DNA from 3 places in the Solidesulfovibrio fructosivorans JJ] genome. Region 1 is predicted to be linked to each of the others. Evidence: riboswitches for the same ligand, from Rfam matches in the RefSeq annotation. Region 1 holds a riboswitch; each other region holds the start of a gene.

Region 1 (7,675 bases):
GCGTCACGAAATGCCAGATGTCGCGGGGCTTGTGGCTTTGCTGATACTGCATGACGCATTCGGCGACAGCCGGAGCGCTTGCCGGTATCCGAAAGTTCTCGGGGCGGCCGTCGATGAGCTCCTGGTGCACCTTGCGCACGATGTCGGCCAGGGAAGTGCTTTTGCCGATGTAGCCGTTTTTGACCAGCCAGGCCTGCAGAGACGCCATGTAATCGAGGACGTCCGGGCGCTTGAAGATCTCTTTGCCGTCTTTGCCCTCCAACACGAGGGACGCCGTATAGGTGCCGCCGAAATGCCTGTTGAGCGCCGTGTCCGCCTCGCGGATGGGATGGCCCACGGCAAAGCGTTTGGCATAGTTGTCGTTGATGTTGATTTGCGACATGCCCCAGACGGAAAGGGCGGCGCAGGCCACAAACAAGGCCAGAACCGTCTTGGACCGTCGGCAGGCCAATTCTCCCAGCCGATGCAGTGCTCGCGTGAGAAAGGATTCCTTGTCCCCACAATGCGCGGCCAAGCCGAAATTGCGGAGCATGCGTTCAGGCAGCAGCATGATATAGGCTGGGACGAAGAGAATGGTGATGATCCAGGCAAAAAGGACGCCGACACCGACGAAGGCGCCGAAAACCCTGGCCGGGGGAATGTCCGTGGTGACAAAGGAGAAGAAACCGGCCGACGTAGTCAGCGAAGTGTAGAGCATGGGCATGAAAAGGGTGTGCATGACCTCCTTGATGCTTTCCTTGCGCCCTTTTTCCACGGTGTAGACATCGAAAAACTCCGAAAGCACGTGGATACAGTCACAGATGGAGATGGACATCAGGAAAATAGGCAGCATGGAACTTAAGATATGCACCGGAAAGCCCAGGGCGATCATGGAGCCCAGAGTTGCCACCACCGTCACCGAGGCGATGAGCATGGGCAGGATGACCAGGCTCCATTTGCGAAACATCGCGTAGAGCATGCCGAAAATAAGCGCCATGGTCAGCGGCGAGGCCACAACCATCTCGCTGAACATCTCGACGCCGATGGCCCCCTCGGCCACGGGCAGGCCGGCGATATGCCAATCCTCGGAGCCGCCGAACTCCCGTATCTTCTCTTGCAGCGCCGTATAGACCTTGTAGCTTAAAAGCTTGTCCGTCAGCGGCAGGTACAGGCACAGCGCCTTGCCGTCGGCCGAAACCATCTGGCCGACGAGCAGCGGATTGGACAGGGCCCTATCGCGTACGGCCAAGGCCTCGGCCTGTGTTGCCGGCGGACGTTGCATAAGCCAGTCGAAGACGATGGTGCCCGGCCCGGCCTGGTGCATGTGGTCCACCACCGAAGGCGCGACCATGTCCACTTCGATGACGCCCGTGGTTTTGCCGGGGTGTTCTGGATCGGCAAAACGAAGGGTTTTGGCGAACCGGGTCAGTTCGTAAACATGGGCCAGGGTCCGGGGATTGAACACGCCGTTGGGGTCATCTTCCTTGATGACGCCGACCACGATGGTTTCGCTCAAGTCGAAGCGTTTTTTGGCGGCGTTGTGGAAGACCCGCGCGGGTTCCGTGGGCTCCAGCATGTTTTCCGGGTCCGTGTCCATAGTCATGTTCGGAAAGAACGCGGCGAAAAAGACCATGGTCGCCAAAAGCCCCAAAGCGACCAGTTTGGAATGCTCGACCGCGAAGTTCACGAGCGCGGCCCGAAATCTTTTCATGGGATACTCCTGCGTCTTTAGTTAAGCTGCTTAACCTTAGAGTGAAAAAAAATACCCCGCCTACCGGGACAACCGATTGTCCATGACTTCCCCGATGGCCTCGAGCAACACGGAAATCGTAGCGATCTGGGACAGGGAATAGCCACGAAGCCGTTCCATCAAGGCCTCCTTGTCCTCTCCATGGAAACGCGCATGGGCCTCAAAGGCCTTTCGGCCAAGGGGCGTGAGCGTCAGCTGGAATTCCTTGTTGCTGTGCGGGGCCTGTTTTTTCTCGAGAAAACCCTTGTCGCACAGCTTGGAAACCATCTGAGAGGCCGCGCTCTTGGTGATGCCGAAGGCGTTGGCCACGTCGGTGACGCTCATCTGCTTCCGGTTGCCCACGGCCTCGATGGTATGGGCCTCCCGGGTCGTGACCTCGATGCCGTCCTCGACCGGGATCGGCAGCTCCTCGATGCGGGCGTATTTGGCGGCCACGCGCTGGAATTGGCGCACCGTGCCCAGGATGAGATCGTCCTTTGTTTCCATATCGCCTCGCAAAACCGCCTGATATCCCCTGCCCGACTTCCGGGTGAACCTCGATTGCGTCAAACGGTAAATTAGCTAAACCATGTTGTCAACCCTGCGCGCCCTGCCTTCCGTGCCCCTCGTCGCTGGGCACCGAAGGTGTCGCGAATAATTGGACGGACCGCCAAGCGCTCGTCCTCCCCGGGCTGGCGAGGTCGACTTGACACCACCGCCCCAAAGGCGAGCCGGCCATGGATCTGGACCTGATGGGATGTTTTCTGCGTCACTTCCGTTTTCGGCGTTATCCGACGGCTGTGTGGCGAGATCATTACCAACGCGGACATTGAAGAGATGCTTGCGATGAAGGCGCGCCACTCCAAGGACAGCAATGCCCCCCAGCCCTACAGACTTTGTCCGGGACATCATCGGTACGGGTGGCCCCGGTTCTACTGGTGAAGGCCCCCCCCTGACCCGGAACCCACCAATGCGAAACACTACAATCCCGGCAGTCCCTCTGGCGGACCGAAGGAGCCGTTGGACCTGAAGCCGCTGCTGGACGATGATTTGAGCGTGGACGAGTTTTCGTTCGACATGACGCTGCGCGAGTTCCATGGTTGCACTGGGGGGACGGGTGGTATCCCCGAGTCCTTTGAGGAAGTGAAGAAGAATACTTCCCCGGCCACCATGAAGAAGACCATGGGGGACAACATCGCCAAGATGTCCGGGGGAGGGCTGTGTGGGTCATCCTGCCGATCCGGTTTGACATCACGCGGTGATAGGCGCCTCCTCCTTTACATTTGAGAAATGGCATGCCGCGTTCAGGGATGTGGTTGTTTCCAAAACGTGAATCGACTTGACAACATCCATATAAAGCAGGCAGCTACTCCGCATTGTTGATCTTGCAGGTCCGCAGCACCGATGCGGCTAAGTGGGAAGTCCGGTGAAAAACCGGCGCTGGCCCGCAACCGTGAAAGGGGACGAAAACCGCACACCGCCACTGTCCACGCAAAAGGCGCGGATGGGAAGGCGCGGCGAGTAGGACGATCCTTGAGCCGGGAGACCAGCCTGCGAGATTCATGGTGGGCTTCGAGGCAGAGCCAACCCATGGACGACACCCCGTCTGATTGATGGAGTGTCGTCTCTGTGTTTCCTCGGGCCCTCCTCTTCTTTCACGAAGCAGGAGGTTTTTTTATGCGTTGCTTACTGGTCTTTTGGGCTGTGGCCCTGGCCTTGCCGTCCCTGGGACTGGCGGCTGACACCCAAGAGAACTCCTATAACCTTCCCGAGGTGTTGGTCACGGCCACGGCGACGCCAGCTCCGGCCAGGGAAGTGCCTGTTCATGTCGAGGTCCTCAGCCGTGACGACATTGATCAACTCGGCGTGGATACCCTGAGCGAATTAATCATCCAAAAATCGCCGGGCACGGTCGTTCAGTATCCCGGGGCCTACATGGGGTTCAGTCTCCGTGGCTTCAACACCTACGATTCACCCGGGGCGAACATGGATGCCAAGACACTGGTGCTGGTGGACGGCAATCCCTTCGGGTCCGGAAATCTCACCTTGATACCCCTTGGCAACGTGGAACGCGTGGAAATCATGCGCGGTCCCGGTTCGGTCCTGTACGGGGCCTCGGCCATGGGCGGGGTAATAAACATCATCACCAAGCGTGGAAAAGGTACCCCCTCCGGCTCTGTCGAGGCCGAGTACGGCAGCTTCAACCGCTTCCAGCCCAAGGCCTCCGCCCAGGGGGGGACCCAGGACAGTCGATTGGGTTTTTCCCTGGCCGGACGGGTCACCACTGTGGAGCAATACGACGCAAGCGGCGGTTGGCGGTACCGCAACACCGATTATCATGATCTCGCCACCTCCGGAACCGTGACCATGACTCCGGTTGAAAACCATACCTTCCATCTCTTCGGGAACTATTTCAACGCCTGGAACATGGGTGATCCCGGTCCGACCTATTCGCCCACCCACACGGCCAGGATTCAGGACGCCATGAAAAATTTTGCCGCCATCTATGATGGGGCAACCGAGTCTCGCAATGTGCAATGGCGCTTGGCGACCTGGGTCAACGAGCATGATTATGCCAACACCGATACGCCCTATTACGAACGCTCCTCCTTCACCACGAATCAGGTTGGGATTGATGGGCGCGTTTCCGTGCCCACCTTCTCTCTGGGGCGCTTTACCATCGGCGGGCAATATCGCGACATCAGGGAGCATCGTGATGGCGACGGTGTCTACGCCCCCGACTCCAACTACGAAAACTTGTCCATTTATGGAGAAGAGAAGGTTGATATCGGCGACTTCACGTTCCTGGCCGGCCTGCGTTATGATCAGTACAACCTGCGTATTCTCGACAATGACAGCTTCACCGATGCCACCACCCAGCCACGCACCATGGACCACCTGAGCTGGCGGGGCGGCATCACCTGGCGAACGCTGTCCTGGCTGACCTTGCGGACGTCGGCCGGCTCGGCCTTCACGCCACCGGATGCCTATAAATTCTGCGGCCGTTACCATGATTCCTGGAGCAATTACATCGGCAATGCCAATCTGACCCCGGAGACGAGCACGACCTGGGAAGGAGGGCTCGACATCAACTGGAAGGGATTGGAAATCTCCGGAACCTATTTCTACACGCTCTACACCGATGCCATCACCACGACCTCAACCACAGTCAACGGTAACCCCTATTGGCAAACCTGGATCAATTCCGCTGGTTCGCAACTCGCCGGTCTGGAAGGGTTCACCCGGTACAGCCACAAGTTCGACATTGGCAGCCATCGCTTGTCGGTGACCCCCTTTCTGAATTGGATCTGGTATGCTCAGCGCAAGGTCGAGGATTCCAAGCTGGTCAGCGCGCGCGGGACGGACACGGTACTCAATCTGTCGGAATACAGCTTGAACCCTGGTGTGCAGTTCGGATTTGACTCCCGGGTCACCCTCAACCTGAACGGGCAGTGGCAGGGGCCCCAGAAGGTGTATGACTGGGATACGCATTCCGCCAACTATGGCAAGGTCGTGGACAAAGACCCATTTTTCGTCATGAATGCTAGACTCTCCATACGTCCAGCCAAAAAACTGGAGACGTATGTGTTTGCAAACAATCTCGGTGATGAACGGTACAGTTATGTCGATGGTTATCCCATGCCTGGGAGGACGTTTGGTGTCGGGGTCCGCTACGAATTCTAAGCCGGCGGATCGGCCCGTGACGGCAATCCCCGGGGCCCCCCCGGAATTGGCCGACCTGAGTCTGGAGCGCACAGACCACTATGTGCGCTTGATATTGCCGGGGTGGTGGCGGACGTGTGGCTGGTCCCCTCTTGGAGGAGGCCTGACCAGGGCCAGGAATATGTTCATCCTTCGCGTTCATGAGGACGGGTCACGCGCTCCGAGTGAGTATCCACCTCCCGAGACGACCCTTGATCGGTATTGTCGCGAACACCACTGGTCTAGCCCGACCATTGGCATGATGACCGCTGCCTCTATGGATTCCTGTCGTTGGGCGTGGCGCAATGAGGCTGGAGTGGCTGTGGGGGTCATATTGACGGCTGGCCTGGCCAACGCCAGACGGGCCGGAGACAGGGCCGACTACCAGGAGAAGAACGACCACGCATTGCCGGCGGGTACTATCAATATCCTGGCGGCTACCAATGCCAAGCTCACGGATGCGGCCCTGCTGGAGGCCCTCATGATCATGACCGAAGCGAAGGCCGCCGTGCTCTCGGAGTATGGTATCAAAAGCGCGGTCAGCGGGCTTGTAGCCACAGGCACGGGCACCGATTGTGCGACCTTGGCCTGTGGGGAGGGCCCCCCGCTTCGCTGGTGCGGCAAGCATGTCCTTTTCGGGGAGATGTTGGGCAGGGCAGTCATGGAAGCGCTTTCCTCCTCCATTGCCTGGGAAGTGAACAGATGAAGACCGCACTGCGTCTTTCCGCGGCCATCCTGGCTGTTTGCTGGCTCCCCTGGTTTCTCCCGTCACAGGCGACGGCGGGGTCTCCCGTGCGCGTCATCGCCCTGGCCCCCAGCCTGACGGAAATCGTCTACGCCCTGGATCGCGGAAACCTACTCGTCGGGGCATCCACGTACAGCGACTTTCCGGAAGTGGCCAAGCGTCTTCCCCGGGTGGGGTCGTATGCACACCCCGACCTGGAGCGCATCCTGGCCCTGCGCCCCGACTGCTGTCTGGCCGTGGAGGGTATGACACCCCAGGAGACCACCGAACGGCTTATCTCTCTTGGCGTCCCTGTCCATATCCTGGATACAAATACGCTTGCGGCCGTCTTTGCCTCCATTGAGAAGATCGGAAACCTCCTTGCCGCTTCGGAAAGGGCCGTGGCATTGGCCGACGCCATGCGCCAAACCGTGGCGCGTATCACCCGGAAACGGGGCGACGGCCTCCAACCGTCGGTGCTCTACCAGATCGGCTATGCCCCCATGTATGCCGCTTGCGGGGGAACGTTCATCAACGAACTTATCGAACTGGCTGGAGGAAAAAACGTCTGTGCCACCATGCGAGGATACCCGCAACTGACGCCTGAACAGGCTGTAGCCTTCCGACCTGATGTCGTTCTCATCCCCACCATGGGCCGTGAAGCCTTCGAAGCGGCCAGGACACGATGGAACGCTTGGCCCGAGGTGCCCGCCGTGCACAGCGGTCGTATCTTCATCCTGGATTCCGACCTGTTCGACCGTCCCGGCCCCCGATTGACCCAGGGCCTGGAAGAATTAGCCCGGTTGCTGCATATTCCGCCGGTTCCGGCGACGGAAAAACAACCATGAGACAGAGAGATGCCTCCTTGCCCCTTCGGCTGCTCCTGACGTGTCTGCCCCTTGGTGGACTGCTCATAGCGGTCCTGGTCGCCGGTCTGATCGTGGGATCAAGTTCTCTCGCCCTGGATCAGGTGCTGCCGGTGCTTTTGGGACGCGAGACCTGCGATCCGACCATCCTGGCCATTGTCTGGAAGTTGCGCCTGCCTCGAACCCTGCTGGCGGCCCTGGCTGGCGGTGCGCTTTCCCTTAGTGGCCTCGTTTTTCAGACGCTGGTGCGCAATCCTTTGGCTGACCCCTATATCCTCGGCGTGTCCGGCGGAGCGGGCTTGGGCGCGGTGGGTGGCGTGCTGCTCGGGTTGCCCTTCCTCCTGGGAGCCGGCCCTCTCGCCTTTGCCGGAGCCATGGCAGCCTTCACGCTCACCGTGGTCCTCTCACTGCGGGAAGGCCGCGTGTCCGTCACTTCCCTGGTTCTATCCGGCGTTATGGTCAATGCCTTCTGTTCGGCCGCCATCATGTTTTTCCTCTCCGTGGCCAGAGATCACACACTGCACGCCACCCTGGTCTGGCTCATGGGTGATACGTCTTCGGCCACCCTGAATTCCCTGACGGTTCTTGCCCCCTGCGTCGTTGCCGGAACCGGGGTGGTGTTCGTCCTGTCCCAGCCTATGAACCTTCTGCTCCTTGGCGACGAGGCGGCCGCTA
Region 2 (5,560 bases), on a different contig from region 1:
CAAAGGGTTTCCCCTCTCGCACTTTCTTCTCAAAATAAGTAAGGAAACCCTATGAAACGGCTCCTTGTCGGCATTACCGGCGCAAGCGGCGTGATCTACGGCATCCGGCTGCTCGAGGTGCTGCGCGGCGTGGCCGGGGTGGAAACGCATCTCATCCTGAGCCGGGGCGCGGCCACGACCCTGGCCTACGAGACCGATTTCACGGCCCAGGCGGTCGCGGCCCTGGCCGATGTGGTCCATGCCCACGACAATCTGGCGGCGGCGGTCTCAAGCGGCTCGTTTCCCGTGCACGGCATGGTGGTCGTGCCCTGCTCCATGAAGACATTGGCCCAGATCGCCCTGTCCCTGGGCGACAACCTCCTGGCCCGGGCCGCCGACGTGACCCTCAAGGAACGGCGCAAGCTGGTGCTGGTGCCGCGCGAAACGCCGCTGCACCTGGGACATCTGCGCCACATGACGGCCGTGACCGAAATGGGCGGCGTCATCCTGCCCCCGGCCCCGTCGTTCTACCACGACCCGCGCACCATCATGGACATCGTGGACCAGACCGTGGGCAAGATCCTGGACCAGCTCGGCATCGCCCACACCCTTTTCCACCGCTGGGACGGCCGCGAGGGTTGAGGCGGCAGGCGGGACGCCCGCGTTTTTCCCCAGCGCTTTTCCACGCATAATCCCAGGAAATCACTGCCATGCGACACGACCTTCTCACGACGTTGGCCAAGCGGCCGGTTCTTGCGGACGGGGCCATGGGCACGCAACTGCTGGCCAGGGGCGCCGCCCCGACGGCCTGCCTCGACGCCCTCAATCTGGATGCCCCCGAGATGGTCCGGTCCATCCACCTGGACTATCTGGCCGCCGGAGCCGAGGTCATCGAGACCAACACCTTCGGGGCCAACCGCAAGAAGCTGGAACGGTTCGAGCTGGCGGACAAGGTGCTGGAGATCAACCGCCAGGGCGCGGCCCTGGCCCGGGCCTGCGCCGGGGATGACGCCTGGGTGGCCGGGGCCATGGGGCCCCTCGGGCGCATGCGGGAAGAGGCCCCGGACCCGGCGGAAATCGCCGCCCTCTATGCCGAGCAGGCCAGGGCCCTGGCGGAAGGCGGCGCGGACCTGCTGTTGCTGGAGACGTTTTTCGATTTCGAGCTGCTGCGCCTCGCCCTGCACGCGGCCAAGTCCGCGACCTCCCTGCCCGTGGCGGCGCAATTCGTCTTCGGCGGCACGGGCCTGTCCTTGAGCGGACACACCATGGCCGAGTGCCTGCGGCTTCTGCGCCGGGAAGGCGCGGACATCGTCGGGCTCAACTGCGGCAGCGGCCCCCAAGGGGCGCTGGACATCCTGCGGGCGGCCGGCCCCCTCGAAGGACCGCTGTCCGTGTTTCCCAACGCCGGCTTCCCGGAACGGCGGGGCGACCGGCTGGTGTACCCCTCCTCCCCGGAATATTTCGCGAGCGTGCTCGTCCAATGCGCGGACCACGGGGCGCGGCTTTTGGGCGGCTGTTGCGGCACGGGCCCGGAGCATATCCGCGCCCTGGGACAGGCCCTGGCCCACCGCGCCGGGACAGCCCCCAGGCAGGCCGCCGTCGCGCCGGGACCGGACACGGCGGCGACAGGCCGGCAGCCCGGCAAGCCCCGGCCGTGCTTCCTCGACCGCGTGGGCAAGGGTCCCCTGTTCCTGGTGGAACTCGACCCGCCCAAGCACCTGGACGTGTCGGGGACCCTCGAAGGCGCGGCCAGCCTGGCCTCGGGCGGCGCGGACGCCATCACCATCGCGGAAAATCCCCTGGCCTCGCCCCGCCTGTCCAACATCGCCCTGGCCAACCTGATCCGCGCCCGCACCGACGTCGAGGTCATCGTCCATCTGACGGGTCGGGACCGCAACCTCATCGGCATGCAGTCGACCATCATGGGGCTGGCCTGCCTCGGGTTGGAAAACGTGCTGGCGATCACCGGCGACCCGCCGTCTTCCGGCGGCGAGGAACGCTTGTCCGGCGTCTACGACGTGCGTTCCTACGAACTGATCGGCATGCTCGACTGCTTCAACAAGGGCCAGGATCCCCAGGGCCGGGACATGCGGCTGCGGACCAATTTCCGCATCGGCGCGGCGTTCAATCCCAATACCCGCAACATGGCCATGCAGGTGCGCCGCATGCGGCGCAAGGCGGAGCTCGGAGCCGCCTATTTCCTGACCCAGCCCGTGTATTCGCGCGAGAAGGTCGATGCGATCCTGGAAGAGACGCGCGATTTCCCCTGCCCCATCTTTCTCGGCATCATGCCCCTGGCCAGCCTGCGCAACGCGGAATTCCTGCACAACGAATTTCCGGGCATTTCCATTCCCGAGGACGTGCGCGACCGCCTGCGCGCCGCCGGGGACGGCGAGGCCCGGGAAGGGTTGGAAATCGCCTGGGAGCTGATGGCCTACGCCCTGCCGCATTTCGCCGGCATCTACCTCATCCCGCCCTTCAACCGCCACGCCGTGGCCCTCGAACTCATCCGGCGGGCCCGGGGGGATGTCCCCGCATCCTGACAGCGCCTCGTTGCCGTCCCCTCCTTGCGACAGGCGGCCCATGCCGCGCCACTCGCGCACCGCGTCGCCGCAATCGGGAAATTACGGCCCATCCGTTGCTTCCCCGGCGAATATGGATAGTTGAAAAGCGTACGCATCCTCGTTTCATATCCGGGAGAAACGCATGGCCCGGAGAACGGGCGCGCCTTGTGCGAGGGAGGAAAAAAACATGCCGTCTAGGCGGGGACGGCGAAATGGTTCATGAAATAACAAAAGGAGGCAGCCATCATGCAAGGCGACCACGAACACCACCATGACCATACCCATGAGCATAGTCACGAACACGAGCACGAACACGAGCATCCCGGCATCGGCAAGCACACCCACAAGCATGTCCATGTCCACAGCCATGAGCATGCCCACGAGCACAAGCATCCCCACGAGCACGGCGCGGGGGAAGGCGTGCACGAACACCAGCATACCGGCGAGCACGGCCCTCACGACCATGTCCACCCGGACCACGAGCACGAGCCCCACACCCACGATCACTGAGTGACGCCGCGCCGACGACGGATTTTTTTTTCAAATCGCCCTGAAGCGCCGGGAGGGCACGGCCGGGGCCCGATAGCGGACGTTCGCGTCCCTCGGGGCCGGTTGACTCTCCCGGCCGCCCCCCCCTATACCATGGCAGCGCTGGTGCCCGTCCCCCCGGGACGGGCTGCAAAAGAGAACCCGGTGCAAGTCCGGGACTGCCCCGCAGCGGTAAGCGAAAACGACCTCCGCCACGAAGCACTGGGCCCCCCGGCCTGGGAAGCGGCGGACAGTAGGCACCCGGCCTGCCGGCCGCCATGTTCGCAAGTCCGAAGACCTGCCAGCGCCCGCCCGCGAAGCCTGTTCGCGGACGAACCGCCAGGGAGCCTCGAGGGAGGGGACCGGCCTCGCAGCGCATGGGGTGGCGCTTGCGGCCGCGCGTCTCTCCTCGGTTCCGTCTCGATGTCGCATAGGGGGAACGCGATGTCGCAGGGAATGCCATGCTGGAACCGATGACCAGTTCCGATCTTGCTTTCGACACCTTGGAGCAATCCGCCGAGCAGCCCGCATCGGCGCGCGTCGCCGTGGCCGTGCCCGCGCGCATCAAAAAGCGCGACGGCAAGGTCGTGCCCTTCGACGCGGATAAAATCTTTTCCGCCATCCGCCGGGCCGGCGCGGCCACCGGCGACTTCGACGAATCCGAAGCCCGGTTGCTCACGGCCCAGGCCGTCAAGGTGCTCTCCCACCGCTTCGCCGGCCAGATTCCGGATATCGAGCGCATTCAGGACGTGGTGGAACAGGCGCTGATCTCCGCCAACCACTTCCGCACCATGCGCGCCTATTCGGTCTACCGCGAACAACGGGCCAAGCTCCGCCACGACAAAAAGACCGTGGTGGACGTGGCCGCCTCCATCAACGAGTACCTCGACCGCCATGACTGGCGCGTGGCCGCCAACGCCAACCAGGGCTATTCGCTCGGCGGGCTGATTTTGAACGTCTCGGGCAAGGTGGTGGCCAATTATTGGCTCAGCCACGTCTATCCGCCGGAAGTGGGCGCCGCCCACCGCGAAGGCGACCTCCACATCCACGACCTGGACATGCTGGCCGGCTACTGCGCCGGCTGGTCGCTGCGCACGCTGCTGGAGGAAGGCTTAAACGGCGTGCCGGACAAGGTGGAGGCCGACCCGCCGCGCCACCTTTCCAGCGCCGTCGGACAGATCGTCAATTTTCTCGGCACGCTGCAAAACGAATGGGCCGGAGCCCAGGCCTTTTCCTCCTTCGACACCTACATGGCCCCGTTCGTGCGCAAGGACAAGCTCGACTACGCCGAGGTGCGCCAGTCCATCCAGGAGCTCATCTACAACCTGAACGTGCCGTCGCGCTGGGGCACCCAGACCCCCTTCACCAACCTGACCTTCGACTGGACCTGCCCGGACGACCTGGCCGGCCAGCATCCGCGCATCGGCGGCGAGGAGCTGGACTTCACCTACGGCGAGCTCCAAGCCGAAATGGATATGATCAACAGGGCCTACATCGACGTCATGACCGCCGGCGACGCCAAGGGACGGGTCTTCACCTTCCCCATCCCCACCTACAACATCACCAAGGATTTTCCCTGGGAGTCGCCCAACGTCGACATTCTCTTCGAGATGACGGCCAAGTACGGCCTGCCCTACTTCCAGAATTTCGTGAATTCCGACCTCGAGCCCAACATGGTGCGCTCCATGTGCTGCCGGCTCCAGCTCGACCTGCGCGAGCTTCTCAAACGCGGCAACGGCCTTTTCGGCAGCGCCGAGCAAACCGGCTCCGTGGGCGTGGTCACCATCAACTGCGCCCGGCTCGGCTACCGCCATCGCGGCGACGAAGCGGGACTTCTCGCGCGCCTCGACGCCCTGCTCGACATCGCCCGGGCCAGCCTCGAGATCAAGCGCAAGGAAATCTCGCGGCGCATGGACGCCGGGCTTTTCCCCTACACCAAGCGCTACCTGGGGTCGCTGCGCAACCACTTCTCCACCATCGGCGTCAACGGCATCAATGAAATGATCCGCAACTTCACGTCCGATGCCGAAAACATCACCACCCCGGCCGGCCACGCCCTGGCCGTGCGCCTGCTCGACCACGTGCGCGCGCGCATGACCGAGTTCCAGGAGCAGACCGGCCATCTCTACAACCTGGAAGCCACCCCGGCCGAAGGCACCACCTACCGGTTCGCCAAGGAGGACCGCAAACGCTTCCCCGGCATCATCCAGGCCGGCACGACGGAAAAGCCCTACTACACCAACTCGTCCCAGCTGCCGGTCGGCTTCACCGGCGACCCCTTCGAGGCGCTCTCGCGCCAGGAGGAACTCCAGCGCAAATACACCGGCGGCACGGTGCTCCACCTCTACATGGGCGAACGCATCTCCAGCGCCGAGGCCTGCAAAAACCTGGTGCGCCGGGCGCTCTCCCGCTTCGCCCTGCCCTACATCACCGTGACCCCCACCTTCTCCATCTGCGACGTCCACGGCTACCTCGTCGGCGAGCACGAG
Region 3 (7,675 bases), on a different contig from region 1:
TCAGGCACACGTCCGGAGCCAGGCGCAAGAGTTCCTCGTCGGTCAGGCGCACGAGCTTTTTGTCCAGGCTCACGGCGTTTTCCCCGCCGGCGGCGCGGATCACGGCATCGACCATGGAGCCTTTGCCGGCGGCCAGCAGGTTGCCGGAACGGACTTCGAAAAAGACCTTGGGCTTCTTTCCCTCGAAAGCGTTCGCAGCCACAACGGCGAGGCGTTTTTTAAGGCTTGCGTCAAGCTCTGCCGCCTGTTTTTGCGCGCCGGTCAGCACACCGATGCGGTCTATCGCGGCAAAGAGCGAGTCGAAATCGTGGATGGAGAAAACGGCCACCGGCACGCCCAGTTTGGCCAGGTTGGCGGCGGCCTGTTCGGCTTCGCCGCGCCCGGCGGTTTGCAGCACGAGGTCGGGCTTGACCGCCATCACGCGCTCCAGGTTGGGGCGCATGTGGGTGCCGATGACGGGCAGGGCGGCGATGGCGGCCGGCTTGTCGTCGGCTTCGGTGCGGGCCACGATGCGATTGGTCAGGCCCATGCCGGCGAGTATTTCGTTGTATGCGCCGTAAAGGGCCACGATGCGTTTGGCCGGGGCTTTGAGCGTTATGACGTGGCCGAGGTCATCCGTGATGCCCGCTCCCGCCGGAGCCGCCGGGGCCGCCTGGGGCGTTGCGAGCAGCGCCAGCAGCAGGAGCGGCAGGCACGGCCAGAGCCTGGGGCAGGCCGCTTTTGGGATGGGCGATAACCAGGATTTCGGTTTCATAGATCCTCGACAATGTTTGGCTGGTAAAGACGGCGGCCACAGGGCCGTCAGCCTCGATGCGGCCGTTTTTGATAAATATCAGGCGACGGCAGAAAAGCGCCGCCAGGTTGATGTCGTGCAGCGCCGCCACGATGGTCGTGCCGGCGGCGTTGCGGGCGGCAAGGAGCCCGTAGAGTTCCATTTTCCGGGCCATATCCAGGCTGGCCGAGGCTTCGTCCAGGATCATGGCGCGCGCGTCCTGGGCCAGGGCCCGGGCCGTCAGCGCCCGCTGGAACTCGCCGCCGGAAAGCTCGTTCATGCGGCGGTCGGCCAAATGGGCCACGCCCACCGCCGTCATGGCCGCCTTGGTCGCGGCGGCATCGCCTTCGCCGTAGCCGCCGAGAAAGGGCAGGTAGGGATAGCGGCCCATGCGCACCACCGTTCGCACGGTGAGTCCTCCCGCGCTTTCGGCCCGCTGGGGTACCACGGCCACGAGTTTTGCCCGTTCCCGGGCGGAGAGGCTCGCAATGTCGCGCCCGGCCAGGGAAACGCGTCCGGCGCTCGGGGGCAGTACGCCGGTCGCGGCCAGAAGCAGCGTGGTCTTGCCCGCGCCGTTGGGGCCTAAAAGCCCCACCATATCCCCCGGGGCGATGCGCAGGTCGATGCCGGCCAGCACGTCGCGGCCGCCGTACCCGGCCCGAAGTCCCTCGATACGGATCACGCCCGGCCGCCTTCGCGGCCCGTGACGAGCAGGAAACAGAAAAACGGGCCGCCGAGCAGCGCCGTCACCACGCCCACGGGCAGCTCCGCGCCGCCGGGCAGGATGGTGCGGGCCAGCACGTCGGCGAAAACCAGCAGCGCCCCGCCGCACAGCGCGCTTTGCGGCAGCAGCGTGCCGTGCTCGGCGGAAAAGAGCCGCCGGCAGGCATGGGGGGCGATGAGCCCGACAAAGCCGATGACCCCGGAAACGGCCACGGCCCCGGCAGTGAGAAGACTCGCTCCGGTGAGCAGTGCCAGCCGCGCCCGCCCGGCGGCGACGCCCAATTGCCGCGCCTGGGTTTCGCCCAGAAGCAGGATGTCGCACTCGCGGATATAGAGGCGAATGAGGAGCGCGCCAGCCAGAAAACAGGGCAGGAAAAGCGCCAGCTCGGCTTTGCCCCGTCCCTGGAAGCCGCCCATGATCCAAAAGACGATGCCGGCCACGGATTCCTCGTTGAGCGCCTTGGTGAGCGAGAGCAGGGCCGAAAGAAAGGTGGCGGCGATGATGCCGGCCAAAACCACCGTCTCCCGGCGCAACCCGCCGCAGGCCCGGGCCAGGGCCAGCACGAAGGCCAGGGCCGCGCCTCCTCCGGCCAGGGCGCAAAGCGGGGTGGCGATGACGCTTCCCGAGGCGGCGGCAAGCCCGAGCGTCAGGGACAGGGCCGCGCCGAAGGCCGCGCCGCCAGAGACGCCAAGGGTGAAGGGATCGGCCAGGGGATTTCGCAGCACTCCCTGGAACACCCCACCGGCCACGGCCAGGGCCGCGCCCACGCCGTAGGCCAGCACGCCCCGCCATAAGCGCAGGTCGAGCACCACGGCCGTGAGCGCCGGATCGGCCGGCGCGGTCACGGGCAGTCCCATGGCCCGGCCGAGGACAGCGGCCACCTGGCCCGGACCGGCCGGATAGGCCCCGGCCAGGCAGGCCGTCGCCAGGGCGGCCAGCCCGGCCAGAGCCGGGAGCAGGGCACGCGGTCCCGCGCCTTGTAAGCGGTTTCGGGGCATTATTTTCCGGGCAGGGCGTCCACGGTCTTTTTCAGGTGGTCCATCCAGATGGCGGCCACGGCGTCACGATCGCCGTTGCCCTGCATCTGGGGCGTCGCGGCGATGCCGGCGGCGGCGAGCTGCGAGGCCAGGGAGTCCTTTTCCTTGCCGGCCATGTCGTTGTGGGCATGGTCCCCGGCCACGGCGAACATGGGCATGAGCCAGGCCTTTTTGATGCCGCGCTTTTTGAGCTCCGCGATAAGGTCCTCGAAGCTCGGCGTGCCTTCGACCGTGGTCACGAAGGCATTGGGGTCGAGCTGCCACAGGGTGTATTGCAGGGCCGGGTAGGCCATGTTGGCCGGGTGGTCGGTGCCGTGGCCGACGAAGACGAGCGCCTCGCCGGGCTTGCGGTCCTTGGGGGCCGAAGCGAGGAGCGCCTTGGCCACGCGCGGGAAATCCTCCTTGGCGTAAAGCAGCGGGGCGCTGACGGACACGTGGGTCAGCCCCTTGGGCAGGCCGGAGAAGGCCTCGGCCAGACGCACGAGATCGTCGTATTCGTGGCCGGGAATGGTTTGCAGGGAGAAAAGGGCCACGTCGGTGACGCCCTTGTCGGGCAGCACGGCCAGGGCTTCGGCCGGGGAGGGCGGCACGGCCTTGCCTTGCTTGGCCAGCTTGTGGCGGATCATGGAGGCGGTGTAGCAAAGGGACACCGGCACGCCGGGATAGGCGGCCTTGACGCGCTCGACCATTTTCTGGATGGCCGGCGCGGCCTCGGGCACGGAAGTGCCGAAGGCGGCCACGACAATGGCCTTTTGGGGTTGCTTCTTGGCCTCATGGCCGGCCAGGGCCGGAGCGGCCATGGCCAGGCACAGCCACAATGCGAAAAGCGCTCGCGAAAAACGGAGCATGGGGAAAACCTCCACGGGCATGGAGGGCTCTTGATAAAAAAGGACGGCGGGAAGTCCCCGCGCTACGGGTCGACGTCCCGGTCCTTACGCCCGGCCGGCAAAAGCCCTCGTTGCCGACGGGTTGGCCTGTGATCGACCGGGCAGGTCTTCCGGCTCGTCCCATCGGCTCCGGCCTTCCCGGGAAGTTCTTCCCAGTGGCGCGCGAGGAAGCCGACTGTGGGGACATACGGCGGCGGGACCGCTCCCGAATTAAACGGGATTCCCTATTGAGCCCATGTGGGCACCCGATCGTTTCCGCGCAGTACCGGGGGCGGGTGCGGCTGTCAAGGATACGTCGGGGTGCGGGTCGGCTTGAGCACGCCCCGGTCGACCAGCGGCTTGAAGTCGGCCCGCTTGGTGAGCAGCGTGGGCACGTGGAGGCTCTCCAGGAGCTGGAGCAGGATCTGGATGGTGGTCGGGTTGGCCTTGTCCTCCATGACCACGATGGCCACGTCCTTGCCGACGGCGATTTTTTCGGCCACTTCCCAGGCCCCGGTGACGGGCCTGCCGCCGTCGAGGCTGTAGGTGTTGTCCTTGACGGTGATGACGCCGGCCATTGCCGTGGCGGCGCACAGGGCCATTGCCGTGAGCAGGGCCAGAAGGGCCGGGAACGGACGCGGCCGGCATGGGTATCTGGACATCACTTCTCTTTGGGGTTAAAGATTTTTTTCACGAAATACATCCGTCGGGGGAGGTTCACCGTGACATTCGATTTCTCCGGTCTCATCGTGCTGTTCGGCTTTATTTCCGTGTTCATCGCCCTTCGGGTCATCAAGGCGCAGCAGGAAGCCAAGCCCGAGGACCAGGACTGGTAGCACCGGCTTCTGGTCAGCCAGATTTTTCACGGCGGGCGGCTGCGGCTTCCCGCCGTTTTGCCGTTTTTCCCAAAAACCTTCCCAGCGATACCCTGGCCATCCGCGCCTTTTCCGGAGTTATTTCCCTTCTCCGCGCGGCAAGAGCGTTTCCCCTCTTCCGCGATGCCTCCGGTACCCCCCATATCCCCTTTGAAAGTTTTTGAAGGGGGTCCAGGGAGAAACTTTTTTCAAAAAGTTTCCCCCTAGCCGCCGGAGGCACTCCCCCTCCTCTTTCCCTTTTCCTTATTTCCCGCGCAACTGGCGCTTGTCGCCGACGCGCACGGTCACCTTTTCCTTGTCCAGGTATTCGAGCAGGGCGATGAGGAACTTGCGGGACAGGCCCGTCAGTTGCCGAAATTCCGCCGGCCCCATGTCCGTGGCCCCGGCGGCGTAGTAGGCGCGCACCTTCTCAATGAGCCCCGTTATGGCCTCGGCGCAGAAATACATGTTCTCCTGGGCCTTGACGAGGAGCCCTTCGTCTAAGAGCACCTTGTAGACGGGCTGGGCCTCTTTGAAGGTGAGGTCCAGGGGCTCCAGGATATCCTTGACGTTGGGCGGAGTGAGGCCGCCGGCGCGGTAGGCGGCCAGGAGCGTTTCGCGCAGCTTGGCCTGGTCCGAGGCGAGCGAGACCTTGTGGTCGGGCAGGCGCAGCACGTCCTGCTCGGTGGCGAGCTTGCCGGCACGAAGCTGCCGCTCGACCACGAAATGGAAAAGCTTGGGAGCAAGCGCCTTGCCCCAGGTGGAGGCCAGCTCACTGCGCGAAATGCCGAGTTTCAGCGGTTCGCGCTTGTGGTAGGCGGCCACGAAATCGGCAAGCGATCGCGTCAGGGCGGCGACGACGTCGCCGTGGACGAAATGGCGTCCTTCCTTGCCTTCGCGGTCGACAAGCGCTGCCGCGCCCTTGTCGCACAGCCCGGAAAGCGCCTTGTCCAGGGCCTTGGATTCGAGGTTGGTGAGCGTCATCAGCCGGGCGAAGCCCAGTCCCTCGGTGCCGGCCCGGGCCAGTCGCAGGGCGACGAGTTCCGGTCCCTCGGCCGTGGCCAGGGCGGCAAAGGTGGCGGCCGCGTCGGCGTCGAAGCGTTTGACCTTGCGGGCAAGGGGCGAAAGGATGCGTCCGCCGGCCATGGTGCGAAGCGGCGCGCCCGAGCGGATGACCACCCGGTCGCCGTAGACCCCGGCCAGGGGCTCGGGAAAGCGGATCTGGCACACGGCCGTCTCGCCGGGCTCCAGCTTGTCGCGGTCGAGCAGATGCACCCGGGCCAGGACTTCCCGCGTGCCGTGGTGGAAATGCACTTCGGTGCGGTGCTTGATGCCGCGCGGGGCCGAGGCCAGGCAGGAAAGCTCCACCTCCCAGGCGTTCTCAGGGAAAAGCGTGCCCGGCCGGGCCAGCACCTCGCCGCGCTCCACGTCCTCCACCTCGAGCCCGGCCAGGTTGACGGCCGTGCGCCGTCCGGCCGGCGAGACTTCCACGGGTTCGCCGTGGGATTGCAGGCTGCGGATTTTGCTGCGCTTGTCCGAGGGGAAAAGCCGCACCTCGTCGCCGACCGCGAACGTGCCGGCAATGAGCGTGCCCGTGACCACGGTGCCGTGGCCCTTGAGGGTGAAAACGCGGTCGATGGGGAGCCGGGCCAGATCGGAACGCCGCTTCGGCGCGAAATTGGCGGCCAGCTCGGCCAGGGCCCCGCGCAACTCGGGCAGGCCGGCCCCGGTGTGGGACGAGACGGGAAAAATGGGGGCGTCGGCCAGGAACGAGCCGGCAAGCGCCGCGCGCACGTCGTCCGTGACCATCTCCAGCCAGTCCGCGTCCACCATGTCCGCTTTGGTCAGGGCCACCACCCCGGCCGAAACGCCGAGCAGGGTGCAGATGTCCAGATGCTCGCGGGTCTGGGGCATGACGCCTTCGTCGGCGGCGATGACGAGCGTCACGAAATCGATGCCCGCCGCGCCGGCCACCATGTTTTTGACGAAGCGCTCATGCCCCGGCACGTCGATGATGCCGAGCCGCGCCCCGTCCGGCAGGTCCATGAAGGCGAAGCCCAACTCGATGGTGATGCCGCGCTTTTTCTCCTCGGCCAGCCGGTCGCAGTCGATGCCAGTGAGCGCCTTGATCAGCGTCGTCTTGCCGTGGTCGATGTGCCCGGCCGTCCCCATGATGACTGGCATGGATGGTGCGCTCCTTGGTTGGGGTGGTTGTGGAGAGGAGCCTCCGGCGGCCAGGAGGGGCCGCGGGCCCCTCCTGGACCACCCCATTTAAGGGAAAGCCCCCTGGACGAGGGAGCGATTAGCTCGAAAGAAAAGCCTTGTAAGCCAGCACGGCGGTGTAGACGTCGGCTTCGCTCGTGATCTCGAAGGGGCTGTGCATGCTGAGCACGGCCGGGCCGAAGTCGATGATGTCCATGCCGTAGACGGCCAGGAACTTGGCCACCGTGCCGCCGCCGCCGAGGTCCACCTTGCCGAGTTCGGCCATCTGCCAGGGAATGCCGGCGCCGTCGAGGAGGTTGCGCAGCCAGGCCACGTACTCCGGATGGGCGTCGTTGGCCCCGACCTTGCCCCGGTGCCCGGTGAACTTGCAAAAGACCGGCCCGTAGCCAAGCGTCGCGGAATTGAGCTTTTCGTGCAGGTCCTGATAGTCCGGGTCAAGGGCGGCATGCACGTCGGAGGACAGGGCCTTGCCGGCGGCCAGCACCCGGCTTTTGCGCGCGCCCGGGTCCCAGGCGTCGATCAGGTCTTCCAGGCAGTACTCGAAAAAGCGCGACTTGGCCCCTGTCGAACCTTCGGAGCCGATCTCCTCCTTGTCCCAGAACAGCACGATCTGGGTGTGCTCCGGCGTCGGGTCCTCGAGCAGGGCGGAGAGCGCCGTGAACACGCACACCCGGTCGTCCTGGCCGTAGCCGCCGATAAGGGCCTTGTCGAGGCCCACGGGGCGGGCCGGTCCGGCCGGAACGGCCTGCAACTCGGCGCTGTAGAGGTCGGCTTCCTCGATGCCGTACTTGTCGTAGAGCAGCGAAAGCACCTTGGACTTGATCGGGTCCTTGGGCTCTTTTTTCTCGCCGCCTTCCGTTTCGGCCTCGGGGGAGGCTTCCGGGGTGTGGCCGATCAGGATGTTGAGTTTTTCCGCCTCGAAGGCGTCGGAAAGCTTCTGCTCCACCTGCTTGTAGGCCAGATGCGGCAGCAGGTCCGGGATGGCGAAAACCGGATCGGAGGCGTCCTCGCCGATGGTCACCGGGATGACCGTGCCGTCCTTTTTGGCCACCACGCCGTGCAGGGCCAGCGGCCGCGCCAGCCATTGGTGCTTGCGGATGCCGCCGTAGTAGTGGGTCTTGAGCTGGGCCACGCCGCAGGTTTCGTAGAGCGGATGCTGCTTGAGGTCGATGCGCGGCGTGTCGCAGTGGGCCCCGATC

The links. Region 1 has a riboswitch for cobalamin ahead of DESFRDRAFT_RS10410 (TonB-dependent receptor plug domain-containing protein). Riboswitches for the same ligand answer to the same signal wherever they lie in the genome.
Region 2: it holds a riboswitch for cobalamin, as region 1 does, so the genes downstream of both, DESFRDRAFT_RS20410 (ribonucleoside triphosphate reductase) here and DESFRDRAFT_RS10410 (TonB-dependent receptor plug domain-containing protein) in region 1, are expected to answer to the same signal.
Region 3: it holds a riboswitch for cobalamin, as region 1 does, so the genes downstream of both, DESFRDRAFT_RS12425 (sirohydrochlorin cobaltochelatase) here and DESFRDRAFT_RS10410 (TonB-dependent receptor plug domain-containing protein) in region 1, are expected to answer to the same signal.

Annotation. Positions count from the first base shown of each region.
Region 1 covers NZ_AECZ01000012.1:78,658-86,332, reverse strand. The annotation lists gene DESFRDRAFT_RS10425 (efflux RND transporter permease subunit) at 1-1,690, opposite strand, end outside; gene DESFRDRAFT_RS10420 (MarR family winged helix-turn-helix transcriptional regulator) at 1,751-2,215, opposite strand; gene DESFRDRAFT_RS10415 (hypothetical protein) at 2,729-2,995, shown strand; cobalamin riboswitch at 3,081-3,277, shown strand; gene DESFRDRAFT_RS10410 (TonB-dependent receptor plug domain-containing protein) at 3,386-5,392, shown strand; gene DESFRDRAFT_RS21295 (adenosylcobinamide amidohydrolase) at 5,292-6,116, shown strand; gene DESFRDRAFT_RS10400 (ABC transporter substrate-binding protein) at 6,113-6,982, shown strand; gene DESFRDRAFT_RS10395 (FecCD family ABC transporter permease) at 6,979-7,675, shown strand, end outside.
Region 2 covers NZ_AECZ01000066.1:107-5,666, forward strand. The annotation lists gene DESFRDRAFT_RS20395 (UbiX family flavin prenyltransferase) at 52-621, shown strand; gene DESFRDRAFT_RS20400 (bifunctional homocysteine S-methyltransferase/methylenetetrahydrofolate reductase) at 690-2,522, shown strand; gene DESFRDRAFT_RS21665 (hypothetical protein) at 2,790-3,053, shown strand; cobalamin riboswitch at 3,179-3,391, shown strand; gene DESFRDRAFT_RS20410 (ribonucleoside triphosphate reductase) at 3,533-5,560, shown strand, end outside.
Region 3 covers NZ_AECZ01000016.1:81,327-89,001, reverse strand. The annotation lists gene DESFRDRAFT_RS12440 (ABC transporter substrate-binding protein) at 1-568, opposite strand, end outside; gene DESFRDRAFT_RS12435 (ABC transporter ATP-binding protein) at 612-1,454, opposite strand; gene DESFRDRAFT_RS12430 (FecCD family ABC transporter permease) at 1,451-2,494, opposite strand; gene DESFRDRAFT_RS12425 (sirohydrochlorin cobaltochelatase) at 2,494-3,381, opposite strand; cobalamin riboswitch at 3,504-3,684, opposite strand; gene DESFRDRAFT_RS12420 (hypothetical protein) at 3,705-4,061, opposite strand; gene selB (selenocysteine-specific translation elongation factor) at 4,518-6,437, opposite strand; gene DESFRDRAFT_RS12410 (aminopeptidase) at 6,556-7,675, opposite strand, start outside.